DNA from 2 places in the Anaerobacillus sp. 1_MG-2023 genome. Region 2 is predicted to be linked to the other one. Evidence: a T-box and tRNA genes for the amino acid it is inferred to sense, from the RefSeq annotation. Region 2 holds a T-box; the other holds one or more tRNA genes.
The links. The T-box of region 2 lies ahead of ileS (isoleucine--tRNA ligase). A T-box ahead of a tRNA ligase gene usually reads a tRNA of that ligase, here a tRNA-Ile.

Region 1 (10,209 bases), on a different contig from region 2:
CATAAGTGTTCCTGAAATAAGTGGCCAAATACCGTAATCAGGATCACTTTCAAAGAATGGATACCAATCTTTGTTTGTAAAAAACTCAACAATAGACACATGGTTAAAAAAGGTGATTGTTTCGACAATCAGTGTAAACACAATTCCGAGCGTTGTTAATACAGAAATAATTGCACATAAAAGCAATAAGCCCGGTACAAGTTTCTCCATAAACTTTGCTCGTGTTTGATTTTTCTCTTTTTTGTCTTTAATCATTTGACGAACTGAGCTTTGCATTTATTACTCCCCCTCACAAAGAGCAAAACAGGATTAAGTGAGGAGTATGAACTCCTCACCAATCTGCTTTAATTTATTCTTATTTACCAGCGATTTCGTTTAGCTTATCCATATCTTCTGTATACTTTTCTTCTGGAAGAGCTACGTAACCTACTGCTTCAGCCATATCTCCAGCGTTCTCAAGTGCATATTTAGTGAAATCATAAACAGCTGGATTGTCAGTTACTGCAGAATGCTTCACATAAGTGAATAGTGGACGGGAAAGTGGTTCATAAGATCCGTCTTGAATTGTCTCTGCATTCGGCTCTATTGCTTCGCCCTCACCGTTAACAATTGGAATAACATTTAATCTATCTTTATTTTCAAGATAGTAAGCATATCCGAAGAATGCCATACCGTTTTTAGAACCAGTTACACCATTCACAAGTACATTATCGTCTTCAGAAAGTGTTGCTTCTTTTACCATTTGCTCATCTTCTAGAACAACTTCATTAAAGTAATCATACGTACCAGAGTCCGTACCCGGGCTAAATAATTCGATTTTTTCTTCAGGCCATTCAGAGTTAACGTCACTCCACATTGTTGCTTTGCCAGTCCAGATCATATTAAGCTCGTCGATTGTAAGTTGATCTATCCAGTCATTTTCAGAGTTAACAACGATAGAAAGACCGTCTTTTGCGATTTCAAATTCAGTGAATTCAATACCAGCTTCTTCAAGCGCCGAAACTTCTTCTTCTTTAATCGGACGAGAAGCGTTACTCATGTCTGTTTCTCCAGCTGCAAACTTTTCGAATCCACCACCAGATCCCGAAACACCTACACTTACTTTTACGTCAGGTTGTGCAGAAGCATATTCTTCAGCGACAGCTTCCATGATTGGAAATACTGTAGAAGATCCGTCCATTAGTACGTCTCCAGAAACTTCACCATCGCTGTTTGTGCTACCAGAGTTTTCTGTATTACCAGAGTTGTTTCCGCAAGCTGATGCGAAAACCATTACTAGCGACATAACTACCATGAGCATAATACCTTTGAACTTCATGTAATTTCCCCCTAAATGGATGTTTGTACTTGTGACCAACCAGGTTGTTTGTGTACTGGTCTCTCAATCACAATTCTTAGAATACAGGCTAGATATTAATGTCATATAAACCGTATGTAAAGAGATTGTAAATGCGTGTCGGAAAACGTTTAAATAAGTCTTTTTGGGGCATACCTTACTTTTGCTATGCATTCAGCCTATCACTTCACCTCAATCTGACAAATATTATTCATTCATTTGTCCTTAAACAAAAAAACCGCTTTTCAGCGGTTTTTCATGAAATGCTATTCTGTTTCTTTTTGGTTAGCCTCAATAGGTTTCTTCGCTTCATCTTTTAAATCAAAATAAGCATCTAGAACGCGTCCACCTATTTTTTTATTAACATATCCTGAAGAAGAGTCATTCACTTCTGGAACTACTACAGAAAAGGCTACTTCGGGATTATCATAGGGCGCATAGCCAACAAGGGTTAAATTATATCCATCTCCGATTTGCGCTGTTCCAGTCTTTCCAGCAGCTTGATAATCATCACTTTGGAAGTAAGGATAATGTGTACCTGCAGTTCCATTTGCCGTATTCATAACCATCCACATCCCTTTTTGGACATGTGTCACTTCTTCTTCACTCATTTTAATTTTGTTTAACACCTCTGGAGTATTTTGAAAAAGAATGGTATTTGAAAGACCATCTTTTTCAGAAGGTTCATGAACCTCTTTTAAAATGTGTGGCTCAATACGATAGCCACCATTTGCGATGGTAGAAGTATACTGAGCCATTTGCATTGGTGTATACGTATCATACTGTCCAATTGCAAAATCGAGGATTTTTCCGAATTCATTCACACCTCCGTTTAATCCTGCACTTTCACCAGGGAGATCAACCCCGGTTTTAACACCTAGACCAAACTGAGAGAATGACTCTTTTAGCTCATCGTAAGCTGACGGGTCATAACTACTGCTTTCGTAAGGAGCATAGTCATAGCCAGCCATCTTCATCGCGATTTTCCACATATATACGTTTGAAGATCTTTGTAGAGCAACTAAGTCTGAAATAGGTCCCATAGCATTAGCCGTATAAGAAGATTTTTTACCTTCGTCCTTAAAGTATAAAACTTCATCCACAAGTGTCGTATTCGGGTTAATAGCATCATACTGATAACCGGTTAACACTGTTGCTCCTTTAACAGTCGATCCCATTGCGTAGGAGTCACCGATCACTCCAAACGTCCGGTCTTTAAACTCTCCGTTGCTATATTCCTTACCAGCAAGAGAAAGGACTTCACCTGTTTTGGGATCCATCATGACTACATAGCCTCGTGTTGCCCCATATTGTCTTGCATCACGAAGCTCTTCATCCAAAATTTTCTCGACTTCCTTTTGAAGATCGATGTCTAGTGAGAGGACCAAATCGTTTCCTCTTTGACCTTCAATTACTTTTGGTTCACCAATTGGCTCTCCCGATTTGTCGGTCACGTAGGTTTGCTTTTCTTTTTGACCTTTTAAGTACTCTTCGTACTCTTTCTCGAGATAGCTAATACCTACTTTGTCATTTCTTTCATAATCTCTCAAACCATAATAATCTAACTCATCTTTAGGGATAGGTCCGACCCTTCCGAAAATCGTTTGCAGAGTATTTCCATAAGGATATTCTCGAGTGGCGTCTGCTTGAATTTCTATTCCAGGTAGCGAACCAAGGTTTTCACTTACTTTAGCAATTTCATCTTCAGTTAAACCTACCTTAATTGTTTGAGAGGATAAGGCATAACCAGTATCCATCGCCCTTTTGATAGCAGCTACCTCAAGTTCTTTTGGATCGTTCTTAATCTCTGCTAAATCCTCATCATTAATCCGTTCAATTTGGAGTTGGTAAGCTTCACTCGACTCAAGTGCTTCCCACTCTTTTTCCGTTAGCTTCGCCTTCGCTTTTTCCGGATTCGTCACAATCCAATAATCTTTAAGATCTCGGTCAATGACATCATCTGTATCTTTTTCAATATACCCTGCTAATTTCTGAGCTAATTCAAGTCTCTCAGCTTGCTTAGTATTCTGCGTTCGGATATATGTAAGTGCAAATTCCGGGTTATTATCAACCAGAACTCGCCCATAACGATCATACATTTTTCCACGAGGTGCTGTTGATTCTGCTGTAACATTCTCAGTTTGCTCAGAAACACGTTCGTATTCTTCACCGTTTACAATCTGTATAACGCCCAGTCGAAGTATTAATGTAGAAAACAGAAGGAATACAGATAAAAATAATATACTGAGCCTTAAAGGCACATGATTTTTCTTTTTTTTCGTTTTCACGATTGACTCCCTTCCTTTAAACAAATATAGACACCTGTTCCAGACAGGTGTCTCTGCTCTCTCTTCTACTTACTATACTTAGTGATATAAAAAAAGTAAAGAGTCTAATGAGCTATTGTACGGTGTCAGGAGAAGGGTTTGAGGGATGGGGAGCTTGAAGTTTTCTTACAAACAGGTAAATAAACGAATGGCCAGCACCAACAATTAATAACAAAATCGGAATGCTCGTTACATCATCGAATAACGCTACTGTTAATAAGAATAAAAGAACGGAAACAATTCGTCCTAAGTTTAAGTACACCTCTCGAACGACAATGTACTCAATCCGCATTTCTGCTGCATTCCAAGCCTTACCGATCACATCGTAAGTGAGCGAAATGTAGGGGACAAGTAAAAGTGGATAAGCAAGAGAAATACAAACACCATACATTAACAACCGGGCAAACGTTAGGTCGGATACAAGCAAGAAAACCGAAGCGTAAAGAATAAGCCCGCCATATAAAATAGCCTTCTTACGATATCGCGGTTTAATCAATCTCGTCGCCAAATAATAAGCTAAAAATGACACACCTGAATTAACAAGTCCAAATGTACCAATTGCAAGCTCACTTTCCGTCGTAATAAAAACAAGGACAACGATAATGAAAATAAAAGTACCTTCTCTTATACCTTGAAAAAAATGCGCGTGCAAAATGTTAAGCCAATCTGCATTCGCTTTTCTTTCTTGAAGAACACGTTTAAATGAAAAGGTCCCTTTGGCAGACCGACGTTCGAGAAAGAAACTTAAGATTACAGCTGCGAAAAATAAAGCAAGTGAGACGGCAAATATTACTTTGTATCCCGTGAATGCTTCTAGACTTGAAATAATAACACCAGCAAATATTGGCCCAATCATCCCAGCGAAAGATGTAAGTAAACCAAGGAATCCATTAAAAAAATCCCTTGTGTCCGGTTCTGTAATTTCGAATGTTAGCACATTAAATGCAAGCCAATAAAAGCCAAACCCTATTCCAAGTAAAGCGCCCAGTAAGATAAGCAAATGACTAGCGTTCTGACCAAGAAAAAGCACTGTTATATAGAAAAGAGCGAGAAAAATCACTCCAATCCGCAGTACAATAACTCTATCCATTTTCTTAGCCCATCTACCAGCGAGAATAAAGGTAAGCGGCTGACTTATAACCGCAGCAAGGTTGTATATACCTATATCCGCAAACTCACCAGACTGCTTCCACAAGTAAACATTTACGAACGTATTTGAGAGCGCAATACTCAGCGCGTATAAACCACCGATTGTAAGTAATAACAACAAATCTTTTGTTACCTCTATCTCACCAATCATATGTTTTATAACTTTCATAACAAACTCCCCTTTTTTCATCCACCCTTATTTTGACTTAAATTCTGTTCGTTATGCGGATGAAACAAAAAGGATAAACTGTTTTTGAAAGGGGACTAGGTATGTATTACTTTCTATATCGGACAGACTACATTACTAAAGACAGTCGAATCCAACTACTTCAAAGAGTTCAACATCATATAAAAGTTGATGAATACTCGTTCTTTATTAATAGGATGAGGCACTATCTTCAAATCCAATATCGAAATGACCTCATCTCATTGACAATCACAGATCATCAAGTTCTGATTTGTACACCTCATGATTTTGAAACCGGCTGTGATTTTACAGATTTTTTAATAAATTTCACACTACACCATTTAGGAACAATTTATACCTTAATCGAACCATAATAGAAAAACCCCCAACATAAATGTTGGGGGTTTTGAAAGCTTGGTAAATTATTTAGCTGCTTCGTAACGCTTTGCAACTTCATCCCAGTTAACTACATTCCAGAATGCAGCGATATAATCAGGACGTTTGTTTTGATACTTAAGATAATAAGCATGCTCCCAAACATCTAGCCCAAGAATTGGTGTAACACCTTCCATTACTGGAGTATCTTGGTTTGGAGTGCTTGTTACTTCAAGTTCTCCACCTTTTACTACTAGCCAAGCCCAGCCTGATCCAAAACGACCAGCTGCAGCATTAGCAAATTCTTCTTTAAAGCTTTCAAAGCTACCAAATTTCTTTTTAAGTGCTTCGCTTAGATCACCTGATGGTTCGCCGCCACCGTTAGGGCTTAGCAATTGCCAGAAAAGTGAGTGGTTAGCGTGTCCGCCACCATTGTTTCGAACAGCAGTTCGAATGCCTTCAGGAAGTGCGTCAAGGTTGCCAAGAAGATCTTCAAGGCTCTTAGATGCATGCTCCTCATGACCTTCTAGTGCACCATTTAACTTTGTTACATATGCGTTATGGTGCTTGTCGTGGTGGATCTTCATTGTTTCTTCATCGATGTGTGGTTCTAGTGCATTGTAGTCGTAAGGTAGTTCTGGTAGTTCAAATTTAGCCATTGTGAATCTCCTCCTTAAATATAGTATGTAACTTGCTGTTAGGGTAGCGTTAGCCACCACTTGAACATGATGTCGTCACATGTTTACACTAGCAGAATTGTCATGCGTTTTCAAATAATAAACCTTTGAATTTCCGCAACACAGATAAAGTTTCCCCTCAGTATATAGAATTAAACATCTTAACGAATAAAATCGAGAATTAACACCGTAATAACATGCATAAAACATAAAAAAACTCGTCATTAATTGACGAGTGGGATCTTTATTGAGTGGTGGCTCCGGACGGAATCGAACCGCCGACACGAGGATTTTCAGTCCTCTGCTCTACCGACTGAGCTACAGAGCCAAATCATGTTATCAGTATTAATTTTAATTAGTATGTAGTTTGCATTTACATCAAAAGTAATTTGGCCTTGCTATGAGCTTAGGTTGCCCCTGGAGCACTCCAATTAAATTCTAACAAAGAAGTATGTTCGACGTAGTAAGAATTTTATTTTGGTTGCGGGGGCAGGATTTGAACCTGCGACCTTTGGGTTATGAGCCCAACGAGCTACCGAACTGCTCCACCCCGCGATAATGTAAAAGAAATTAATTTGCATCCATTTTTTAGAAAGCTAACTTTTAAAAAATGGAGGAGGAAGAGGGATTCGAACCCCCGCGGGCGACTAAGCCCCTGTCGGTTTTCAAGACCGATCCCTTCAGCCAGACTTGGGTATTCCTCCGATATGCATTTGGTGGACCCTGCAGGACTCGAACCTGCGACCGGACGGTTATGAGCCGTCAGCTCTAACCAGCTGAGCTAAGGGTCCTTATGTAATAAGTGGGGCGGCTGATGGGAATTGAACCCACGAATGCCGGAATCACAATCCGGTGCGTTAACCACTTCGCCACAACCGCCATGTTTTATCGTTAAAATTATGGTAGCGGCGGAGGGGATCGAACCCCCGACCTCACGGGTATGAACCGTACGCTCTAGCCAGCTGAGCTACACCGCCATATGGCTCCACAGGTAGGATTCGAACCTACGACCGATCGGTTAACAGCCGATAGCTCTACCACTGAGCTACTGTGGAATATTTCTTAACGACAAGAACTAATATATCATATAGATTAAGAAAGCGTCAATAAGTTTTTCAAATTTAATTGAATTAATCTTAATTTCAATTATGAAAATACTATATCACGCTTTCATTTTGTCATCAAGAACTTATAGGACATACACTAGGAACACAACAACCATGACCATTTGGAGTAAACCTTTCATAACAGCTCCACCAAGAAAACCAAGCAATGAACCTACACCTACTTGAACAGATTCTTTAAAAGCTTTTCGATGAATAACTAATTCAGCTAAGATAGCACCGATAAATGGTCCAAGGATGATTCCTGCAAATGGAATAACAAACGGGCCAACAAGTAAACCAATTGTACTCCCCCATATCGCCGCCTTTGACCCTCCATACTTCTTCACGCCAAATAAGTTACTAGCATAGTCCGCAACAAATAATAACATCGTCAGCAGAACTTCAACAATCCAAAAGGAAATAGTCATTGAACCAAACTCAAAAAACACCCCATACAGGATAAACCCAACATAAATAAATAGTACGGCTGGAATAATCGGATAAATCAATCCCACAAATGCAATGATGAATGACGCAATGATCAGGCACCATAATAGAATATCCACGCTTTTAACCTCCCTTCAACTTGACTCTATTTTAGCGGAGATGTCACTTTCCTTCTATATAATGATAAAAAGAAGCAGAGGCATCCCTCTGCTTCCCAAATTTATTCTTCTCCAATGACGGCTTCTGCAATATTCACCGCATGGTCACCAATACGCTCAAGGTTACTGATGATATCAACAAAAACAATTCCAGCACTTCCAGTACATTCACCCTCATTTAGACGAAGGATATGCTGTTTACGAAGCGTTCTTTCCATTTTGTCGATCTTATCTTCCAATTGCACAACATCCTGGGCCTTTGCTACGTCCCATTTATCGAGTGAATCAAAGGCTTCTTGTAGTGCAGAAAGGGTTAAATTAAACATTTCATCAAGATCTTTCATTGCAACGTCAGTCATTTTAACTTTATTACTAATCTGATAATCAACCAATTCAACAATATTTTCCATATGATCCCCAATACGCTCAATATCCCGAACAGAGTCCATTAACATACCATGTCGTGTTGACTCATCACCGGACAAAGAAGTGGCTGATAGCTGAATAAGGTAGTCTGTAATTTTAGTATCTAGGTTGTTAATAGCTTCCTCATACTGAGCGGTTTTTTCTGCGCTTTTCTGACTTTTAGAAGTCAGATAGTTAGAAGCCTCTTGAACACCTTTATAAGCAAAACCGCTCATACGAATAACTTCTTCTTTCGCTTGTCCAAGTGCCACTGAAGTAGATTGTTCAATGAACACAGGATCTAAATGTTTAGGTTTATATTCAATTGTTGAATCATCACCAGGAATAATTTTCGTAACTATAACGGCTAGTAAAGCAATGAAAGGAAACTGAATTATTGTATTAGACACATTGAAAATTCCATGCGCAAATGCGATTGTCATTTCTGAATTAAGATTTAATACACCTTGAAGATAGGAAATAAAAGGGGTGTATAGGGACAAAATAATTAAAAAGATCGTTGTTCCAATTAAGTTAAAAATCACATGGGTAAGGGCTGCTCTTCTAGCTGCTACTGATGCACCAATTGATGCTAGAACAGCAGTTACAGTTGTACCAATGTTATCTCCAAATAATACTGGCATAGCTGCTTGAAGATTCATTGCATCTTGGGAAAACAAACTTTGAAGTACCCCAATGGTAGCGCTAGAACTCTGAACGATTACAGTAAATACAGTACCAATTACTACCCCTAATATTGGATTGTCACTCATACTAAGTGTGAGATCATGGAAAGCCTGAAGACTTCTTAAAGGTTTCATACCATTACTCATAAGTTCTAAGCCATAGAACAATCCACCAAAACCAAATATTATCTGCCCAAGATAAGTAATCTTTTTGTTTTTAACAAAGAAGATTAATGCTGCACCGAGGAAAATTATTGGTAAGGCGTAATCTTTAATAGGTATACCAATAATGAATGCAGTTACTGTAGTTCCTATATTAGCACCCATTATAACTCCGATAGCTTGCCTTAGGGTCATAAATCCTGCATTTACCAATCCCACTGTAAGAACTGTAGTACCTGAGCTAGTTTGTAATAAGATAGTAACTACAATCCCCGCAAGCACACCCATAAACGGGTTAGTGGTAAAACGATCGAGAATATCTCTTAATCGATCACCTGCTGATCGTTGAAGGCCATCTCCCATATACTTTAGTCCAAACAGGAAAATACCAAGACCTCCCACAAACTGAAAGATCATCTCCTGAACGTTGAGTTCCATCATTTCAACCCCTTGCACTTATGTTTTATTTTTTTCGACAATACTCAACAAAGTCCCTTGTCTATTATCTACATCGCTCCCTCCTTTGTAAAGAGTTAATCTAGAATTGTAAATATATTATGCCGAAAACAAACATGTTTCAATAAAGTTTCATTAAGAATACTGTTCCCACCTCTCTATATAAGATAAACTGATTGGGTGGAGAAATACTCCACATTTAGAAAGGAGATTATTAATTTGAACGTTTTTAAACAACTTTACTACAGCTTATTTTCCCCAAATATGATGGCCCGGTTCCGTTTTCAAAAGCTAGGTAAGCCAATATTGTACGTATTTTTCCTTATGTTCCTTTCTTCTGTGCCAGTTGGAATTATGACGGCTTTATCCTTTACAAACGCTTATGAGGATCTCAAAACACATATATCAGATTTACCAGAATTCACTTTAGAGGATGGATCTTTAACAAGTGAGCAGTCTGAACCGCTTATTCGACAAAATGATGGAAATACTTTTATTTTTGATGCGACAGACCAGACAAAGCCTGATGATGTTGATCAATATGATTCCGTTATCGCTTTCCTAAAAGATCGTATAATCGTTGTAGATAGCGGCGCTAGACAAGAGTTTAATTACAGTAACTTTAGTTCGATGACGTTCACGAAGCAAGATGTTAATGAGTTAAGTAATAACCTAGACAACTTGCTCCCTATCTTTATTCCGTTACTGATATTCGTTATCTATTTGTTTCAAACCGGC
Region 2 (10,209 bases):
TAAATGCTGTAAGCTCAATGTAAGCCAGCTTGAAGGTTTGGGTACCTCTCGAATTCCTAATACTTTTTTCATGATGTATTCCTCCTCGGTTGTGCGTGTCCCGGCCATCGTTTTTCTTAACCCTAAGGTATAAAAAAACTCCTTGCATGGCCGCAAGGAGGTACACGCGTGTCCTTAAACGGAACGCGTCTCCTCCCTTGGCCGTCTCTCTGGACGGATTTAAAGGGAGCACGATTTATGATTGTGATAAGCTAACTTGATCAAAGTCATCTACTTCTGTTAGAGCAACTTCAATGATTTCTTCTTTTGCTGTTGGTACGTTCTTCCCTACATAATCGGGACGAATCGGTAATTCTCTGTGTCCACGATCAACTAGCACCGCCAGTTGAATTTGTGATGGACGTCCAAGATCCATTAAGGCATCCATTGCAGCACGAACGGTTCTGCCTGTATAAAGAACGTCGTCAATAAGTATAACTTTTTGATCTGTTACATCCTTTGAAATGCTTGTGCCTTTTATTAGCGGATCCTGATCTTCGTTTTTGTGAGTAAGGTCATCGCGATACATGGTGATATCAACTTCTCCTACTGAAATCGCTGATCCTTCAATTTGTTCGATTCGTTCAGCTAACCTCTCAGCTAAATAAATGCCTCTAGTTTTAATCCCAACAAGCATTGTATTATCAATGCCTTTATTACGCTCTAGAATTTCATGTGCAATTCGCGTAAGCGCTCTTCGAATCGCTTGATCATCGAGCAAAATGCGTTTGTTTTCCATGATGATCGCCCCTCTCTCTTTATCGATCTGTGGCATTAAAAAAACCCTTTTGCCATGAGGGCAAAAGGGTTTTGGGCATATAAATGTACCGATCGTACATAGCCGTTTTTCCTTTGCAGCCTCACGGGACTGTCTTTAAAGGGTATGCTATTGTCTATAAAGAGTATCGCAAAGATCTCTTCTTAAGTCAACCTTAATCTTGTCTAAGTCGCTTTAATAAACGTTCAATATCCTCTGGAATAGGAGCAGAGAATTCAAGCCACTCTTCTGTCACAGGGTGACTGAAGCCTAGAACACCGGCATGAAGGGCCTGACCATCAATCGGAAGCGACTTTCTTCTTGGGCCATATTTAGGATCACCTGCAACGGGATGATCGATATATTTCATGTGAACTCGAATTTGATGCGTTCGACCAGTTTCAAGCTTACATTCAACATAAGTAAATTGCTTATAACGTTCTAGAACATGAAAATGCGTAACCGCATCTCGGCTATTTTCATCCGTTACCGTCATCTTCTGACGATCTTGCTTATCTCGCCCGATTGGCGCATCAATTGTCCCCACGTCATGCTGAATGTTGCCATGAACGATGGCAGTATAACGCCGGTTAACGGTTTTAGCTTGAAGCTGCTTTACAAGTGACTCATGGGCTTTGTCGTTCTTTGCGACCATTAATAACCCTGAAGTATCTTTATCAATACGATGAACGATCCCAGGACGGACAACACCGTTAATACCGCTTAGATCGTTAACTTGATACATTAACCCATTAACAAGCGTTCCGCTAGCATGTCCTGGAGCTGGGTGAACAACCATTCCTCTTGGTTTGTTCACGACAAGAACATCTGCATCCTCGTAAACAATCTCAAGGTTCAGATTCTCTGCTACAATTTCTAATTCTTCAGGCTCAGGAACGGTTACTTCGATCTTATCGCCTGCAGTTGCTTTATAATTGCCTTTCACGTCTTCGCCATTCACTTGAATATTTTTATCTTTAATCCAAGCTTGAACCTGGCTACGCGACCAGTCATTTTCATAAGAAGTAATGAGCTTATCGATTCGCTCACCTTTCTCTTCTTCTGCTACTTTAAATGTGAATTTTTCCATTAGTTTTCCCCTTTAGCCTGCTTACTTTCAAAAATGGTTCCGATAAAGATAAGAATAACACCTACAACAAGGGAGGCATCGGCAACGTTAAAGATCGGAAAATCATAAGAGAAGATAAATGTGTTCACAAAATCTACTACTTCTCCACGAAGGACTCGATCTATAAAGTTCCCTATTGCACCACCAAGTATGAGTGCTAGGGTGACGCTAACGAAACGGCTATGTTTATATTGTTTCATATAATAAATAACCGCTCCAATGACGAAAATGGTAATGATATAAAAGAAAATCATCTGTCCTTGAAGGATTCCGAAGGCGGCGCCCCGGTTTCGATGAGAAGTTAGATAAAGAAAGTCATTAATTAATGTAATGTTTTCACCATATTCCATGTACTTCACAACAAGCCATTTCGTCCACTGATCTAGAACAATGATGCCTATGGCTATGAGATATTTCCACACGAGCGCTCCTCCGATCAAATGTTACTTCCTATGAAAGTTTAGCACAGCTTGCTTCAGCAGACAATCGAAACTGAGCTAACAACAAAGAAAAGACGCTTCGCATCGCAAAGCGTCTTTTCGATTTATTTCTTTAATTAGTAATGATTTTTAACCGTTTCAGCACAGCTAGCGCAAAGAGTTGGGTATTCACTATTAGCGCCAACGTCTTTTTTCACTTGCCAGCAGCGCTCACACGTTTCTCCCTCAGCAGGTGAAACGGAGATCGCTAGTTCTTCATATACTTTCGCTTCCGCTGGTGCTTCAGCCTTCGTACCGGCCACTGTAGCACCTGATACGATAAAGAGCTTCTCAAGATTTGCTACGCCTTCCAGCAAATCCTTCGTACCATTATCAGCATAAATATGAAGCTGAGCGGTTAACGATTTACCGATTTTCTTCTCGTTACGCGCTTCTTCTAGTGCTTTTAGAACTTCGTCACGAAGCTCCATCACATGATCCCATTTTTCTTCAAGATCAGCTGTACCTTCAAAATTCTTCACTTCTGGCATATCGGAAAGCTGTACATACTCTTCCTTCTCACCAGGGACAAACTGCCATACTTCTTCAGCAGTGTGCGGAATGATAGGCGAAAGAAGTTTCGTAAGCGCAACAGCTGTCTGATAAAGAACTGTTTGGATCGCACGACGGTTCGGGTGATCTGCATGTTCAATATAAAGCGTGTCTTTCGCGATATCGAGATAGAACGAGCTCATTTCAATTGTAAAGAAGTTATGGATGGTATTATAAACCGTTAAGAACTGATACTCATCATAAGCTTTTTTCACTTTCGATACGAGATTATTTAGCTTCACAAGCATATACTGATCAAGTTCACCTAAATCCTTATACGCCACTTGATGCTCTGTTGGGTCAAACCCTTCAAGGTTCCCAAGCATAAAACGGAACGTGTTGCGAATCTTTCGGTACACTTCAGCTACTTGTTTTAAAATATCATTCGATACGCGAACGTCAGCTTGATAATCAGCCGATGAGACCCAAAGACGAAGAATATCCGCACCCAATTGTTTCATAACATCGTTCGGTACCATGGTATTTCCTAGCGACTTACTCATTTTCTTTCCTTCACCGTCAAGAATAAATCCATGGCTAAGAACCGCTTTATAAGGTGCTTTACCTGTTACGGCTACAGCTGTTGATAGGGAGGAGTTAAACCAGCCACGGTACTGATCAGAACCTTCTAGATACAAATCAGCAGGTCGTGCAAGGTCGCTTCTTTCTTCGAGAACAGCTTGGTGAGAAGAACCTGAGTCAAACCAAACGTCCATGATATCCATTTCTTTACGGAATTCACCGTTTGGACTATGCTCTGAAGTAAATCCTTCAGGTAGAAGTTCTTTTGCATCCCACTCAAACCAGATGTTTGATCCATGCTTACGGAATAATTCTGATACATGAGCAATTGTCTCATCTGTAATGATGGGTTCATTATTTTCGCCATAGAACACTGGGATTGGAACGCCCCATGCACGTTGACGAGAAATACACCAATCTTCACGATCCTTTACCATATTATGAAGGCGGATTTCACCCCATGATGGGAACCATTTCACATCTGCTACAGCTTGAAGAAGTTCAGGGCGGAACTCTTTGATCGACGCAAACCACTGCTCAGTTGCACGGAAAATGATCGGTTTCTTCGTACGCCAATCGTGTGGATAAGAGTGAGTGAAGAATGTAAGCTTCACAAGCGCGCCAACTTCTTCAAGTTTTTCAGTAATTGGTTTATTCGCTTTGTCATAGAACATACCTTCAAAGCCAGGAGCTTCATCAGTGAAAACACCTTTTTCATCTACAGGGCAAAGGATGTCTAGCTTATACTTTCGTCCGATCATATAGTCATCTTCACCGTGTCCAGGGGCTGTATGAACGCAACCTGTACCTGCGTCAAGCGTTACGTGGTCACCAAGAATCACAAGGGATTCGCGATCGTAGATTGGATGCTGAGCTGTCACGTATTCAAGTTCGCTACCTTTTACGCGCTTTACTTCACTTACGTTGTTCCACTCAAATTCTTCTTTTAATTGATCAACAAGCTCTGTTGCTACAACGTATTTCGTACCATCCGCTTCAATGACGCTGTATTCGAACTTCTCATTCAACGCAATCGCAAGGTTTGAAGGAATGGTCCACGGCGTAGTTGTCCAGATGATAAATTTCTCATCGCCATCAAGAACACCTTTTCCATCTTTTACATCAAACGCAACGTAAATCGATGCAGAGCGCTTATCTTGATACTCGATCTCAGCTTCAGCTAATGCTGATTCAGATGTCGGAGACCAATAAACGGTTTTTTTATCTTTATAAATATAACCGCGCTTTGCCATTTCTCCGAACACTTTAATTTGCTGTGCTTCATAGCCTTTATCAAGCGTAATGTATGGATTATCCCAATCAGCACGAACTCCAAGTCGCTTGAATTGTTCACGCTGGCGATCAACTTGTTTTAATGCGTATTCTTCACATTTCTTTCTAAATTCAGCAACCGTTAACTTCTTACGATCGACGCCTTTTTTCGTTAACGCCTGCTCGATTGGAAGTCCGTGCGTATCCCAACCAGGAACATATGGAGCATTAAAACCGTTCATTGATTTATATCGAACGATGATATCTTTTAAAACTTTGTTCTCTGCATGACCCATATGGATGTCACCATTTGCATATGGAGGGCCATCATGTAGGACGAATAGAGGGCGGTCCTTCGTTCTTTCCTGTACTTTTTCGTAGAGATTAATGTTTGCCCATTCTTTTTGCATGTCAGGCTCTTTATTCGGTAAATTTCCTCTCATCGGAAATTTTGTTTTTGGCATTAAGAGCGTTTCTTTATAGCTCATGAGGTTTCCTCCTTCAACTTATAACGAGCAACAACCGTAACGATCTTCAGCCACTCGGGGATTGTTTCTTCAAAGTGTGCTACAAAATAAAAAAACCTTCTCGTCCCCGAAAAGGGACGAGAAGGTTTTCCCGTGGTACCACCCAAATTAAGCTTTACGCTCACTTTGCATTCGTAACGTGAATGATTCGCCGAGGCTTACTTATCGTTCAGCACGGGACTCAGGGGCGATCTTCTCTGATTGCTTAACACCGGCTCACACCATTCCCGGCTCGCTTTGTTAAGTAAGAATCAGATACTCTTCCCATCTTCGTCGATCGTTATTGCTATTAATAGAAGTATAGTGTAAATAAAAATAAGAAGTCAAGGAAATGACAAAAAATAAATGAGTGCTTTATGCTTTTTCTTCGATTTGCTCCTGTTGTTGCTCTTCTTCCTCATCAAATCGAGCCACTAGGCCATCCCAGTCTTCATTATTCAGCATCTCTAGCTGGGCTTCAACTAGCATACGAAAACGCGTGCGATAAACCGCTGCTTGTTTTTTCAGCTCTTCATTATCCATGGAGATTTTACGCGCTTTAGCGAGCGAATCATTAATAATGCGGTCGGCATTTTTCTCAGCTTCTTTTACAATAAGTTGAGATTCTTTCTTAGCGTTTTGTCGCACTTCTTCTGCTGACTCCTGTGCTACTAGGATCGACTTATTTAACGTTTCTTCAAGGTTTGAGAAGTGTCCAAGTCGTTCTTCTAGAAGCTTCACTCTCTCATTCAATTCTTTCTTTTCTCTGATTACCGTTTCATAATCTTTGATTACCTGATCAAGAAACTCATTGACCTCATCTTCATCATAACCGCGGAATCCGCGTGTAAATTCTTTGTTATGAATATCTAATGGTGTTAAAGGCAATTCAGCCACCTCCGATTTACTCTCATTTTTCATATACCCGGCTTACTCGTATTTCGACAATCATTTGGATATTCCTTCTATTTATGACAAACTATTTACGAATTTGATACGTAATCCGCCATTTATCCCGCTTTGTTTTGCCATCAACAGAAATAATCTTACTTCTACCTGAACCTCGTAACGATAAATAGTCTCCCTCTTTCACTTCAGCAGAGGGTTGACTGACGATCTTCCAATTTAATTTCGCTCGATCATGTTCAATCATCGGAGCAACCTTACCTCTTGATAGATTGTATACTTCTGCAAGTACCGTATCCAAACGGAGGCTTGTTACTGTGCCTGACTGCTCCTGCCAGGAAGCTTCTACGACGCTTACGCTCGTTAATGGAATTTCGTTAGGAGATATGGACGCTTTACCTGCATGTGTTAAATTCATTTTCACGAAATCCGCAATTTCCTTCGCTACGATTAAATGCGCAGCACTATCCTGCACAAGGATATCTCCAAACTTCTCACGCTTAATTCCAAGACCCATCATTGCCCCAAGCAAATCTGGATGAGTAAGTGATACGAATTTGGCTGGATATGTAATTTCAAAAGCGATTATCTCGAAATCTTCAGTTGTTGGTTCAAAGTAAGGAGGAACAAGAAGAGCCCTCTGACGCTCAGACCCTTCAACTCCACCCGAAAAAAACACGCCCACGTCAGAGTGATTTCCAATGATTTGCCTCACCATATCCTGTTCTCTTGGATCAAGAAAATCGGTTAACCTGGGAGCATACCTTTCTTGAACCTCATCCTGCCATTGTAAAACGCGATCGACAAATGTTCTTTCTTCTGGACGATAATGTTCGTAAATAGACATTAGCCTATGAATCTAAAGACCGCAATAATTCCATATTGCACAAACTGAAGTGCGAAAATGGCTACGATCGGCGAAATATCAAGCATTCCACCGATTGGAGGAATAATTTTACGAAACGGAGCTAGATATGGTTCTGCTATAGAAGCAATCATTCGTCCAATAGAAGATTCTCTTGCATTTGGAATCCATGACATAAAGATGTAAATGATGAGGATCCACGTATAAATTTGTACTGCTGAAAGTAGGATTGAAACTATGTTCAAACTTTTCACCCTTTCTTAATTACTGGTCTTCGTAAATTTCATCTGTAATGTTACCTGAAATTTCAACATTGTCCGGTGTACATATAAACGTATCCGGACCGAGTTTCTGAATATCGCCACCAACAGCGTAGACTGTTCCACTTAGAAAATCGACAATGCGTCTCGCCTGATCTTGTGGAATACGCTGAAGATTCATCACAACAGACTTCCGATTTTTCACGTGATCAGCGATATCCTGAGCTTCAGCATACACTCTTGGTTCAACTAGCACAACTCTTGAGTTCTTATGAACGCTTTGAAGACTTACCACATTTTGTTTAGACTGCTTACGATTCGCTCGAGTAACTTCAGGCTCTTCTTCTTCCATATATGAATCTTGCTCCTGCTGCTCATCCAACTCTATCGTTTCATCATCAAGTTCAAAGAACTGCTTGAATTTCGTTTTGATACCCAATTCCCTGCACCTCCTGGAGAGCTTATTTTATTTTTCATTTCCGACAAGTGACGATCCAATGCGAACATATGTCGCGCCCTCTTCAACAGCAATTTCATAATCATTTGACATCCCCATTGAAAGTTCATTGCAAGGAGCATGTGGGAGTGAAAGACTTTGGACACGTTCTCCAAGCTCACGAAGTTTCTTGAAAACATCTCGAATTTCATTTGTATTATCTGTATGCGGAGCCATAGCCATTAATCCTACGACTTTAATAGATGAGAATTCATTAAGTGACTCAATAAAAGGTAGCGTCTCTTCTGGCGATAATCCATGCTTAGATTCTTCACCAGACACGTTAACTTGCACAAAACAGTTTACTTCACCATCAGCTCTCTTTTGTATTTCTTTAGCTAGAGATATACGATCGAGGGAGTGAATATAATCTACAAATGGAAGAATGTCTTTCACTTTACGAGATTGTAGTGTGCCAATAAAGTGCCACGAAGGCAATGTGCCAATAGCTTTTACTTTCTTCAATAGCCCCTCATCACGACTTTCACCGAAGTGAGTAACGCCTGCTTCTAATGCTTCTTTTGTACGTTCGACGCTAACATATTTAGTCACCGCTACAACATGAATATGCTGAGGATCACGACCTGACCGTTCTGCTGCTGCGCTAATTTTACCTTTGATTTTTTCTAGACTTTCTCTTACATTCACGATAATGCTATACCTCCCCGAGTCCTATGTATGCCATCATTCTTCCTGTTTTTCCATTTTCATTTCGATGAGAGAAAAACAGATTGCTACAGCTTGTACAATAGTCACTAACTGATAGTTGACTCGCCTTAATCCCTGACCGAAGGAGGAGCTCGCGATTCACGGCTTTTAAATCAAGCTGGTATTTCCCAGTTGCTTTTTCATCAAAAAACAGATCCTGATCTCCTACTAGCGCTTTAATGTGTTCGATGACGCCATCATCAACTTCGTAGCAACATTTCCCTATTGAAGGGCCGATTGCAGCATAGATATCGTCGGTTTGGATTCCATCGTTGTTCCACGCACGAATCATCTCTCCTGCAATATTCTTCGTTGTTCCTTTCCAGCCTGCGTGGGCAATCCCCACTCTTTTAGCTGCTGGCGCATAGAAATAGAGCGGAACGCAGTCGGCATAAAGAGCGGTTAGAAGAACTTCCGGATCATCTGTATATAGCCCGTCCACTTTCGGAATGGCATCTTGATGATTCGTTGCTCCTCGTCCCTTATCCGCTGCTGTTACATTCGCAATGTCGGCGCCATGAATTTGCTCACCAACGATCCATCGATCAAGGGATTGTCCGATATCATAGGCAAGGGTTTCGCGATTTATTAGTACATCTCTCGCTCGATCTGGTACGTGGAACCCAAGATTCAAGCTAGAAAACGGAGTCTGGCTAACTCCGTTTCTACGGGTTGAAAAACCTGCTATCAGGTTATCGTTCCGTTCAGCTTGATCTGGAAATTTCAGTGCCAGTGATGTTTTATGTGTTGATGGTTGAAATGGTTCTTTTTCCACAGTTGCACCCCTTTATACCATGATACAGTTTATACCTTATTTTATCATAATATGTTGAACCTAAGGGATATAGATTGTTAGATCTTTCTTTCCTTATGATTCTTTCTGAAACGATTCGCCATCAGCTGTATCATGATGTCTTACTAGAATGACATCTGACCCAATTTTCACTATGTTGCGCCATGGAATAACGACATCACTTTCTCGCGCAAACAATCCCATCATTTTACCTGCACCTGGAATCACAATCGCTTCTATTTTTCCTGTCGTTAAATTAATTTCCAGATCAGCGATGTGACCAAGCTTACGTCCATTCGAGACATTCACAACATCTTTCACCTGAAATTCTGATATTTTTATCATCGCGCACCCACCTTTCATCTCATTATATGAAAAGAAGGCAAAAGAAAAGACCTGTTTCCCAGGTCTCGTTCTAACTTTGGATATTTTTATTCATTTGGTGAATCGCCGCTTTCTCAAGTCGGGACACCTGTGCCTGCGAAATCCCAATCTCATCTGCTACTTCCATTTGCGTTTTACCCTGGAAGAATCTCATTTGTAAGATCATGTTCTCTCGCTGATTTAATCTTGTCATGGCTTCCTTTAAAGCAATATCTTCAAGCCACTGGATGTCTTTCTGTTTATCATCACTGATTTGATCCATAACGAAAATGGGGTCGCCTCCATCATTATAAATAGGTTCAAATAATGAAACAGGATCCTGAATCGCATCAAGTGCAAAGACTACTTCTTCCTTCGTCACCCCAAGCTCTTTGGCAATTTCAGTCGGATTTGGTTCTTTGGAATTCTTCGTCATTAATTTATCTCTAATCTGGAGAGACTTATAAGCGATATCTCTTAAAGATCGTGACACTCTGATCGGGTTATTGTCACGGAGATATCTTCTGATTTCACCGATGATCATCGGCACTGCATAAGTAGA

Region 1: it encodes a tRNA-Ile, which carries the amino acid that the T-box ahead of ileS (isoleucine--tRNA ligase) is inferred to sense. The anticodon was not compared.

The regions. Positions count from the first base shown of each region.
Region 1 covers NZ_JAUORD010000002.1:101,628-111,836, reverse strand. The annotation lists gene pstC (phosphate ABC transporter permease subunit PstC) at 1-276, opposite strand, end outside; gene Q4550_RS04320 (PstS family phosphate ABC transporter substrate-binding protein) at 356-1,318, opposite strand; gene Q4550_RS04315 (peptidoglycan D,D-transpeptidase FtsI family protein) at 1,603-3,624, opposite strand; gene Q4550_RS04310 (MFS transporter) at 3,737-4,981, opposite strand; gene Q4550_RS04305 (hypothetical protein) at 5,083-5,373, shown strand; gene Q4550_RS04300 (superoxide dismutase) at 5,422-6,033, opposite strand; tRNA gene Q4550_RS04295 (tRNA-Phe) at 6,304-6,379, opposite strand; tRNA gene Q4550_RS04290 (tRNA-Met) at 6,530-6,606, opposite strand; tRNA gene Q4550_RS04285 (tRNA-Ser) at 6,663-6,755, opposite strand; tRNA gene Q4550_RS04280 (tRNA-Ile) at 6,766-6,842, opposite strand; tRNA gene Q4550_RS04275 (tRNA-His) at 6,855-6,930, opposite strand; tRNA gene Q4550_RS04270 (tRNA-Met) at 6,952-7,028, opposite strand; tRNA gene Q4550_RS04265 (tRNA-Asn) at 7,032-7,106, opposite strand; gene Q4550_RS04260 (DUF456 domain-containing protein) at 7,241-7,723, opposite strand; gene Q4550_RS04255 (Na/Pi cotransporter family protein) at 7,825-9,453, opposite strand; gene Q4550_RS04250 (DUF1189 domain-containing protein) at 9,691-10,209, shown strand, end outside.
Region 2 covers NZ_JAUORD010000003.1:55,363-65,571, reverse strand. The annotation lists gene Q4550_RS06700 (solute carrier family 23 protein) at 1-72, opposite strand, end outside; gene pyrR (bifunctional pyr operon transcriptional regulator/uracil phosphoribosyltransferase PyrR) at 236-778, opposite strand; gene Q4550_RS06690 (RluA family pseudouridine synthase) at 972-1,886, opposite strand; gene lspA (signal peptidase II) at 1,886-2,347, opposite strand; gene ileS (isoleucine--tRNA ligase) at 2,482-5,238, opposite strand; T-box leader at 5,348-5,557, opposite strand; gene Q4550_RS06675 (DivIVA domain-containing protein) at 5,632-6,144, opposite strand; gene Q4550_RS06670 (YlmH family RNA-binding protein) at 6,236-7,009, opposite strand; gene Q4550_RS06665 (YggT family protein) at 7,009-7,272, opposite strand; gene Q4550_RS06660 (cell division protein SepF) at 7,292-7,726, opposite strand; gene Q4550_RS06655 (YggS family pyridoxal phosphate-dependent enzyme) at 7,754-8,431, opposite strand; gene pgeF (peptidoglycan editing factor PgeF) at 8,439-9,266, opposite strand; gene Q4550_RS06645 (YlmC/YmxH family sporulation protein) at 9,360-9,629, opposite strand; gene sigG (RNA polymerase sporulation sigma factor SigG) at 9,700-10,209, opposite strand, start outside.